Linked DNA regions of Kordia antarctica. The protein of the gene in region 1 interacts with the protein of each later gene in a pairwise test. Links are inferred from orthologs where the notes say so. Each region holds a gene or a part of one and is shown on either strand. Other genes may lie near its edges.

What was found. The genes of interacting proteins can lie anywhere in the genome.
Region 2: the proteins of IMCC3317_RS21525 (region 1) and IMCC3317_RS16230 interact in binary tests that used the Escherichia coli proteins (3 or more experiments, as listed by UniProt). The link is inferred for Kordia antarctica from one-to-one orthologs.

Annotation. Positions count from the first base shown.
Region 1 is NZ_CP019288.1:5,145,927-5,152,371, forward strand. The notes cover bases 1,800-4,772. They hold IMCC3317_RS21525 (aminoacyl-histidine dipeptidase), read left to right. Parts: upstream 1,800-2,542; coding sequence 2,543-4,003; downstream 4,004-4,772. Other genes in these bases: IMCC3317_RS21520 (DUF3810 domain-containing protein), read right to left, coding at 1,800-2,346; IMCC3317_RS21530 (hypothetical protein), read right to left, coding at 4,072-4,269; IMCC3317_RS21535 (hypothetical protein), read right to left, coding at 4,535-4,747. In the rest of the region: IMCC3317_RS21510 (amidohydrolase family protein), read right to left, coding at 1-374; IMCC3317_RS21515 (hypothetical protein), read right to left, coding at 457-1,239; more of IMCC3317_RS21520, read right to left, coding at 1,273-1,799; IMCC3317_RS21540 (hypothetical protein), read left to right, coding at 4,984-5,226; IMCC3317_RS21545 (peptidylprolyl isomerase), read right to left, coding at 5,296-6,445. UniProt on the Escherichia coli protein: Dipeptidase with broad substrate specificity. Requires dipeptide substrates with an unblocked N-terminus and the amino group in the alpha or beta position.
Region 2 is NZ_CP019288.1:3,911,414-3,915,955, reverse strand. What follows is about bases 1,737-4,542. They hold IMCC3317_RS16230 (aminopeptidase P family protein), read right to left. Parts: upstream 3,882-4,542; coding sequence 2,592-3,881; downstream 1,737-2,591. Other genes in these bases: IMCC3317_RS16235 (AbiH family protein), read left to right, coding at 1,737-2,333. In the rest of the region: IMCC3317_RS16240 (branched-chain amino acid transport system II carrier protein), read left to right, coding at 1-1,113; more of IMCC3317_RS16235, read left to right, coding at 1,110-1,736.

The DNA.
Region 1 (6,445 bases):
TTCCAATAATATCCTTCGCGTGAAGCATCATATTGTGCGCCTCGTCGTCTACCAAGAGTACGTTTTGGTGCTTTGAGACCAAAGTCAGAATACGGATCAATAAATGAAGGATAGATACTTTTTCCTGTCAAATCTACAATGGTAGCATTTTTCGGAATGGAAATGTTAGTTCCAGTTTGCAACACTTTTCCATCTTGTATAATGAGTGTTGCGTTTTCTATGACCTGTGTTGGTGTGACATAGATTTTTGCGTTGGTAAAAGCTGTTATAGTGCGTTCTTCTGTTTTAACGCCGTCATTTTTAGGAAAGTAATCCTGAGCAAAAGTGGTTAGGCTACACAAAAGAAATAACAGCAGCAAGTACGATTTATTCATTGCTTATTATTAGAGGTTAGTTTAGTCTTTAAAGATAAGAGATGTTCCGCCTCCGTTTGCTGTATTAAGATTTTTTTAACGTTTATTTATGAATTGGAATTGGTGTGTTTTGAATCCATTTTTGAATGAGCTTCCGATTTGTAGTAATTTCTGCAAAAACATAAATATCACTTTGAAAACACGGCGAAGTTTCTGCTTTCTCAAGTATGACTTTATTATCGCAATAGCTTGAATGTAAAAAGTAGAGTTCTTTGTTTTTGATGAGCACATAGCCAACATGATTGCTCAATCCTACAAAATAAATGCCGTCTTTGTATACGTTATTGAGTTTTGTTTTGAGCGCTGTTTGAGAGATATTCCGATAGATTTTTAATTCAGCTCGTGGCTGAAGTGTGATTGCTTCGTTTGTGCCGCCTTCTTGCGCCATTTTGTACCGATTGAGTCTAAAACCCAAATGTTTTAAGGTTGTGGAAACAAAATAGCCACATGCAATTTCGCCTTCATTTGGAATGTTGGTATGTCCGTTAAAATCCCACGGCGTTCCGTACCAATGTGGCACGATTTCGTTGAGTAATTTGTTGTATAAATAGCTGGAAGCAGAATCAATTGTTTTTTGTTTGTTTTGTTTAAATTGTTTTGCAAAATATGCACGATCAGTTGCAATCGTTTGTTTTATGGTGTTGTAATTTCCTTTTGGCTTCCGATTGATTTTTAACTGAGTAGCATCAATAGTATTAGAATTACTAGAAGATTTTGATACTATTTCCGAAGTTTTTGTTGTGGAAACTACAGTTGACGTATTGCTGCGTTCATTCGCGCAAGCGCAACAAAAAACACATATAATAAGAAGAATTGTTCTTGTCATACACTTTAAACGAGGAAATTGATGGTTTCGTATTTAAGGAACAAGCGTATGTTTCTTGTCATAATTCACCAAAAGTGAAACCACATAACTGTAACTCAAAATTCCACCAGATTGATTGTTTGCTTTTAGGAATTGATCAAAAGTAAACTTAAACATCGGTTTGAGTGGGTTTTTATGCGACGTCCAAAAAGCACGAACTTCATCGTAATTTTTCTGAATCCCTGAATGTAAGGTCAGTTTTAGACGTTCATATTCTTCAGGATTTCTGTTGTGTACTTCTCGTAAACAATGCCACGCCATAAAGTTATACGCGCCATATTGAAAGTAAATATCGTCATTATGTAAAGCTGCCATACAACCTATAAAATTGGCTTCGTTTTCCGCTGAAAACCCAATTTGATGCGCTTCTTCATGACTTGCCGTTACAGGAAATTTGTACACAGGAATTTTGCGATTGATCTGCGCTTCATTGGTAAACGGATTGATGTAACCACTAAATCCCATAACAGTTAAGAAACTACTATAAAGCGAAGTCTTTAAACTACGATGTGTAAATGTAAATTGTGGTTGCTTTGCGCTGAAATTTTCATAACCGTTGCCTGTTTTATCAAGAATTTCACTGGTTTTATAAGGAATTTCAACTTTTACAGTATCGTTTTGTGTAATTTGATATTGAATTGTGTTTGCTTTCGCGATGACTCTTTCGGTAAAGTTAACCAATTCTTCTGTGGAATATTTCCGATCTAATTCAAGCGATTTATACAACGGCAATCTATAATAATTCATTCCCCAAAGTAGATGAAAAGCGAAGTATGTGATAGTAATTACAATATAAGTGTCCAATAAAATACGTTTGAATTCAGTTCGGAACAAACGGAAATTTTTATAAATGTATCGAATGATTAAAATTCCAGCAATTGTATAGAAAATATCGCCCATAGAGAAAGGAATCCAACCAAAAATAACTCTAAAAATCTTTGAAATTATTGGGTATAATCCGTTACTGTAATAGGTTTCTACAAACGCTGGGTAACTTGCAAGTATCTTAATAGCAATAAATTGAATAGGAAAAGATACAGCAATTAGGAGTTTTGTTCTCTTGGTCATAAGCAATACATTTGAACATCATTTAGGGCAATGATACATAGCTAATGTAAAAAAACTAAATAACTATTACTAAAATGAACGTGATTTTTTCGTCATTGATAAAACAGTTCAAAATGTATTCATGCAAAAGCAAGGAATTTTACACGCTAACATTTACCTTTGTAACATTAAATTGAATCCATAATAAAAAATTAATATGAGTCAAGAAGTAAGAACTTTAGAACCAAATGGACTTTGGAATAAATTCGCAGATTTAAACGCAGTGCCGCGACCTTCAAAAAAAGAAGAACGTGTAATTGCTTTTATGAAAAAATTTGGAGAAGATTTAGGTTTAGAAACTATTATTGATGAAGTAGGAAATGTAATTGTCAAAAAACCAGCAACTTCAGGAATGGAAGACAGAAAAGCCATTGTAATGCAATCGCATTTGGATATGGTACATCAAAAAAATTCTGATACCGAGTTTGACTTTGATACACAAGGTATTGAAATGGTTATTGATGGAGATTGGGTACGCGCAAAAGGAACAACACTTGGTGCAGATAATGGACTTGGAGTCGCAACGATTATGGCAATTTTAGAAAGTAACGATATTGCGCATCCTGCATTGGAAGCGTTATTTACGATAGATGAAGAAACAGGAATGACAGGCGCAATGGGCTTGAAAGGCGGATTGCTTGAAGGAGAAATTCTACTAAACCTTGATACGGAAGAAGATGATGAAATCGGAATTGGTTGTGCAGGTGGAATTGATGTAACTGCAAGACGTTCATATGTTGAAGAAGAAACACCAGAAGGTGTTGTAGGATATCAAATTTCAATTAGTGGATTGCAAGGTGGACATAGCGGAATGGACATTCATAAAGGATTTGGAAATGCAAATGTGTTGATGAATCGGATCTTATTTGATGGATTTGAAAACTTCGGATTGCGCATTGCTGAAATTAACGGAGGAAGTTTACGAAACGCTATTCCAAGAGAAAGTGTTGCAACTGTTGTAGTTGATAAAGTGCATCAAAAAGCGTTTGAATTTGAATTAAAAACACAAGCTGATACTATTAAAAAAGAATTTGCAACGATTGAAGCGGATTTAGAAATTATGTGTACTGTTATAGAAACTCCAACGGAAGTTGTGGAATTAGGCGTACAAGAAGGAATTACACGTTCCATATATGCTGCTTATAATGGTGTATATCGTATGAGTCCAGATATTGAAGATTTGGTAGAAACATCAAATAATGTTGCACGAGTAATCGTAAAAGACGGAGAAATTAAAGTTGGATGTTTAACGCGTTCTTCTGTGGAAAGTGGAAAAATGGACTTAGCGACAAAATTGAGAGCTTCGTTTGAACTTTCTGGTTGCGAAGTAGAATTTTCAGGTTCGTATCCAGGTTGGGAACCAAATATGAATGCTTCTATTTTACCAGTTTTGGTTGATTTGTATAAGAAACTAAATAATGAGGAACCAAACGTTGCAGCTTGTCACGCAGGATTGGAATGTGGAATTTTAGGAACAAATTATCCAGACATGGAAATGATTAGTTTTGGACCAACTATTCGTGGAGCGCATTCGCCAGACGAACGTGCAAGTATTTCTTCTACTCAGAAATATTGGAAATTTGTGTTGGAAATCTTAAAGAACATTCCGAAGAAATAATTTTTGGAAAAAATATAAAAGCAAAAAGCTCCTTCATTGAGGAGCTTTTTTGTTTTTAATAAGTAGTTCTACAACCAGGTTCCGCATTTTATACAGCGAGAAGCACCTGTATCTGGTCTTGGGTCTTGTGGCATTTGAGGTATTGGTTTCACTGTTTTTGTCTTACACTTTTTTCCTTTTGATTTTGCTACATCTGCCGTGATTTCGTCTTCAAATGTAGAAACTGTTTCTTTTTTTAATCCTAGAGCCTTTGTTTCTTTTTTCATGATATATGTGTTTTTTGTTTCATTGCAAATATCAGTCAAACATGAAACTCCCAAAAGGGGAAAAGAGATGAAAATATAGTAGTGTTTTTCCTGTAAAAAAGAGACTGTCTGAAAAGGTTTAAACAACGTCATTACGAGAAATTTTTCATTTCGAAGTAATCTGTAAGTCAATAACTTAAACTTGACAGATTGCTTCATTTCATTCGCAATGACTGCTTTTCAGACAACCTCTTTTCTATAATACAATTACTTTATTATAAGCGTTTTACCAGCTTGTGCATTGTCCACAATTTGAATATGAAAGTGTCATTGGTTCTGGTTGTGCAGGTGGTAATGGATCACATCCTTGTTGGCTTATGCATCCTCTTTCCATTGTTATCATTGAATGAGTTGTTGGTGCGCCACCATTTACTAATTGTGCTTCTAAAGAAGAAATCGTTTGCTTTTTTAATCCTAGAGTTTTCATTTGTTTTTTCATGATATTTGTTTTTTGTTTCGGTGCAAATATCATCCAAGTATGAATTTCTCAAAACAGGAAAATAGATGAAAAATATAGATTTTTTTCTTGAAAAGAGTTAAGTGTAAAATCTTGAATATTGAAAAAACTAAAAAAAAGAAAGAATAAGTTTTAGTATTATTGCATTAAAAATCTTATAAATAGTATTTCTATGTAAGAAATAGTGTATTTTTAATCAAATTTTAAAATATTTATTTATGAAAAAAAAGAATAATTTGAATTTATCTTTGAGTAAAAAGACAATTTCTAATTTAACAGCAAGTAATTTGATGGCGGGAGATAATACTTGGAGTAATGAAACTGGTAATCCATTTTGTTTTTTATCCACTGCTGATAACCCTTTATGTGAGACTACTTCATTATCAGATTCACAAGGAATAACTTGTAGTTGGTGTCCAAATGGTGCTGGTCAGAATACCTGTAGAAAGGAGATAGTGTAGGTAAATCTATTAAAACAAAAAGCCATTATTGAATAGTAAATAATGGCTTTTTAATATCTTTTTATTATTTTATTTAATAACTTCACTCACAATTTCTATTTCAAAAACTAAATCTGAATTTGGAGGAATTCCTCTATTTCCTCTTTCTCCATACGCTAAATGCGATGGTAAGAATAAAGTTGCTTTGTCTCCAACACTCAATTGTTGCAGGCCTTCTCTGAATCCAGCAATCATAGGTGCATCAGGACCAATTTCAGTTTCCATTGGCTTATATGCGTTTGCGGCTTTTTGTTGCGCATCTACGGCATCTAAAGCTTCTGCGGTTGCTAAATTGTTTGTTTGTAATAATTTCCCATCGGCAGCAAAATATACTGCGTAATATGCTTCTACAGTAGATGTTGCAGATAATTTAGCTCCAGTACCTTTTTCAGAAATATAATACTTTAAACCTGAAGGTAATTCAGTCGCTTTTGCTTTTTGTTCTGCAAACTTAGCTAAAGTTTTTGCTGTAATCTCTTTTGCTTTTTCAATCGCTTTTGCTTTTTCAGCATACTGACCAGAAAATACTTTTACTTCATCAAATGCTTTTGCATCTGAACCAATACGAATGATTTCAACACTTTCCATTGTGATTTCATCAACAGGTTTGTTCATAGCATCTGGAGTTTTCAACACAGGTACTTTTGCAATAATATTTACTGTTGCCATTCTTACAGAATCAATTGCTTTCTTTAAAGCAACAGTGTCAGAAATTTGAGCTCTTAATTCTTTTTCCTTTGCAGGATTGATCACAACTTTTCCAAAAACGGTATATCTTCCATTTAATGAAGGATACGGAACATGTGTAATGTAAAATTGACTTCCGCTAGTATCTGGACCAGAATTTGCCATTGCCAAAGTTCCTGCTTCGTTATGATTTAATGTTTTTACAATTTCGTCATCAAATTTATAACCAGCATCGCCCATTCCAGTTCCAAGTGGATCTCCTGTTTGAATCATAAAGTTTTCCATAACTCTATGGAAAATAAATCCGTCATAAAAAGGTTTTCCTTGTAAACTATCTACCAATTGTGGATGCGTTCCTTTTGCCAAACCAATAAAGTTTGCCGTAGTAACTGGCGTGTCTGTAAAGTTTAACTCAACTAAAATAGGTCCTTTGGAAGTTTGAATATCAGCATAAATTCCATCGGCTAATTCTGGGTATTTAGCAGTTTTGCAA
Region 2 (4,542 bases), 1.2 Mb from region 1 along the record:
ATCATTTCAGTAACAATTCCGTCACCGAGAACTGCCGCAGCAACACACGAAATTTCTATATTTCCCAACTTTGGCACAAATGCATTGTTGACAAGTAGTCTGTATTTTGCGTTGGTATTAGTTTTTGTGTTGAATAGATCTAAAATTTTAAACTTTCTTGGAAAATTCTTAACGCCTTTGATCGTTTTAATTTTATTGGCAATTATCGGAATCGGATTATTGATGCCGCATGAAGCGATAAAAGCTTCGGAATTTACAACGCCTTTATTCACAGGATTAGAAGTTGGTTATCAAACGTTTGACGCGATTGGCGCAATTGTAATTGGTGGCGTTATTATCATTTCGTTGAACTTAAAAGGAATTACTTCTTTCGAAGAAAAGAAAAAACTCATTGCAAAATCGGGTTGGATTGCAGGTTTTGGATTGTTCGTTATGTATGCAGGTTTAATATTGCTCGGTTCATATTTCAGTAGTGAAGTTGATATAGATTTAAGTTTGAGTAATGATATGAAACGCGCAAACTTACTTCGTGGAATTAGTTTGGCAACTTTAGGAAATATCGGAACTGCTTTTCTGAGTGTTTTAGTGGCTTTGGCGTGTTTTACGACTGCTGTCGGAATTACCACAGGAACAGCCGATTACTTTAAAGGATTATTTAACAATTCTAAAAATGCATATACAATTACGGCGATTATTGCATGTTTGATCGGAATTATAATTGGACAATTAGGCTTTCATTATATATATATGATTGCTGGTCCTGTGTTGAAATTCATTTATCCAATTGCGATTGTGTTGATCTTTTTAAACATTGCTCCAACAAAATACGCAACACCATTGGTTTTTAGAGCTGTAGTTTTGGTAACGTTTATCTTTGGGTTTTTAGATATGTTGGCGCATTTCTTCCCAACAAATAATTTATTAGTCGCTTTCCGCGAAACGATTTCGTTAGGAGGTATTTTAGATATGTTGACGCATTTCTTTCCTGAAAATCCTTATTTAATAGCTTTCCGCGAAACGATTTCGTTAGGAACAGCAGATTTCGGTTGGGTTTTACCTTCGTTTTTGACGTTTTTGGTTGTTGGTTTGGTTCAGAAAAATAAGCAAGCATGAACAAACTAATCATTGCAGGAAACGGATTTGATTTGGCACACGGATTGCCAACATCGTATAACAATTTCATGGATGCTTTTTGGCGTGATTTGAAGGATGATTTTGAAGATGAGTTGGTGAAAGAATTAGTCTATATACATCCACTAAATCAAGATCATTTTAGCAAAAGAGAAGTAACAAATTTTAAAGATTTTGAAAATAATATTCATAATTATTTAAAGCGAAATTTTCGTGTTTATGAATTAGATAAGTATTGTTTTTCTCAAAAAGGACGAGCTCAGAATTATGATAATCAAACGATTTTATTCAAATTCAAAAATCAATTTTTCAAAGAATTAAACAAAACACAATCCATTCAAAATTGGGTAGATGTAGAGAATGAATATTATCAAGCATTAAAAAACATCTGTAAAGATGAAAAACTACTAGCTCGTCATAAGAAAGAAGACGTTTTAAAACTTCACAGAGAGTTTGAACAAGTAAAGCAATTGTTAGAAAAATATCTGCAAAAGAATGTGGTTGAAGCTTATAATTGGTCAATCGAAGATAGTAATAGTTTATTGCGTATTTTGAAACCTTATGAAAGTTTAGATAGAATTTTGATGTTAGCCGAGGAATTTTCAATTGAAGAAGATATTACAGAAATTGAAAAACTTATGGAAGTTGATTCAAGATCACACACTCAATCAAGTTCAACAGAAACACAAATATTGAATTTCAACTATACACCTACTTTTAATGAGTACGTAAAATCTAGAAAGTTGACCAAATTTAATATTGATATAAATCACATTCACGGAGAACTCAATGAAAATATTGTATTCGGCTTCGGAGACGAAATGGATGAAGATTATAAGTTGATTGAAGATATGGACGATAACGAATATTTAAAATATTTTAAATCGTTTCAATATGTGCAAAACTCATATTATAAAGATGTTTTACGTTTTGTTGATTACGAAAAGTTTCAAGTTGTTATTATGGGACATTCTTGTGGTTTATCCGATAGAACATTACTAAACACTATTTTTGAGCATGAAAATTGTCGTTCTATTAAAGTGTTTTATCATCAAAAAGAAGACGGAAGTGATAATTACACCGAAATCATTCAAAATATTTCTAGGCATTTTAATGATAAAAAACTCATGCGAACTAAAATTGTTGAGAAAACGTTGTGTGAGCCGATGCCACAGATTCAGTTGCCGAAGCTTGTGAAATGATATTTGAAACTCGTCAATTCGAGTGCTTTGACTGAAAGGAAAAGTATATCGAGAATGCCTTTGAAATCAAATTGATTCTCGATACATTTTATCTTCATTTCATTTCGACTTCGCTCAATGTAACACATTTCGACTCCGCTCAATGTAACACATTTCGATAAAACACTCGAACCGACGCTTCGTAATTACAAAAACCCAAAAGCTAAAGGCAAGAAGCTAAAAACCAGCAACCAAAAACTAGCAACAAGCAACCAACTATCAATTCATCAACTCTTCAATTTCGTCTGCTTCAATCGGAATATTACGCATTAAATTAAATGGTTCGCCACTTTCTTGAATGACAACATCATCTTCCAATCGAATTCCGAAACCTTCTGCGGGAATGTAAATTCCTGGTTCTACGGTAAATACCATATTTGCTTGCATTGGTTCGGTCAAAATTCCGTAATCGTGTGTATCAAGTCCCATGTGATGCGAAGTTCCGTGCATGAAATATTTTTTATATGCTGGCCAATCTGGATCTTCATTCTTCACATCGGTTTTGTCAATCAATTTTAAACCGATCAATTCCGAAGTCATCAACTTTCCAACCTCAACATGATATTCAGCCCAATCCGTTCCTGGAACCAACATTTTTGTCGCTTCATTCTTCACACGATTTACCGCATTGTAGACTTCTTTTTGTCTTGGCGTAAACCTTCCCGAAACAGGAATCGTACGACTCATATCACTTTTATAATTGGCGTATTCGGCACCAACATCCATCAAAATCAAATCGCCCGCTTGGCATTCTTGATTGTTCTCAATATAATGCAACACATTTGCGTTATTTCCAGAAGCCACAATTGGCGTGTACGCAAATCCTTTGGAACGACTTCGTAAAAACTCGTGAATAAACTCAGCTTCAATCTCGTATTCCATTACGCCAGGCTTTACAAAACCTAAAATTCTGCGAAATCCTTTTTCGGTAATATTACATGCACGTTGTATTAAATTGATTTCCGTTTTATCTTTTACAGAACGCAAACGTTGTAAAATCGGATTGCTTTTCGCAACGCTGTGCGCAGGATATTTGGCTGTTAACCACTTTGTGAAACGATCTTCGCGGGTTTCTGTTTCTACGTTTGCACGATAATGCTCGTTGGTATTTATATAAACAGTATCAGATTGCGTCATGATTTCAAACATAATTTTTTCCAAATCTTTCAACCAATACACCGTTTTAATTCCTGATGAAGCCAACGCAGCTTCTTTGGTTAACTTCTCGCCTTCCCAAACGGCAATATGTTCATTGGTTTCTTTTAGGAATAAAATCTCGCGGTGTTTCTCTTTTGGACAATCGGGAAATAATACCAAAATACTTTCTTCCTGATCTACGCCACTGAGGTAAAATATATCTCTGTGCTGCTCAAAAGGCATTGTGCTATCTGCGCTAATTGGGTAAATATCATTCGAATTAAACACAGCCAAACTACTTGGTTTCATTTGCGCCATGAAATTCTTTCTATTCTTACTAAACAAATTGCGATCTATCGGTTGGTATTTCATATTCGTATTTTTAATTGAATTCTTTCAAAAATAATCAAACAAAAAAAGAATTACGTAGCCAAATGGCGGAATTTTTAATTTCAATGTATTCAATTTGATGATTTGAAGATGTGTCAATTTGAAAATGTGTCAGTTTGAGGATAAAATTCAATTTGATAATTGTTCAATACTGCTCAATAATAAACTTTTGAAATTATTTGAAACTCTTCCTGTTAGATACTACAAACGTCGCTTCGAGTGTCCTGAACTTGTTTCAGGATGTATCGAGAAGTATTTTGAAGCAATAAGGTGTTTTGTTTGATTGAAAAAAAGTTAATTTGAAAATGTGTCGATTTGAAGATTTGATAATGGTTCAATACTGCTCAATAATAAAATCTGTCAACATATCACAAATTGAACAGTATTCTAAAATTAATTCCGTTTCACAGTAGATTTCGATACTAAATTCTTTCAGAATTTCACTCAATCTGACGATTTGAAAATTATTTGAAATTCTTCTTGTTAGATACTACAACCGTCGCTTCGAGTGTCCTGAACTTGTTTCAGGATGTATCGAGAAGTACTTCGAAGCAATACCATTTTTTGTCACGAATACACAAATGTTTTTTTTGTTTTTCACTTATAATCTCTCGTCACCCTGAACTTGATTCAGGGTCTCATG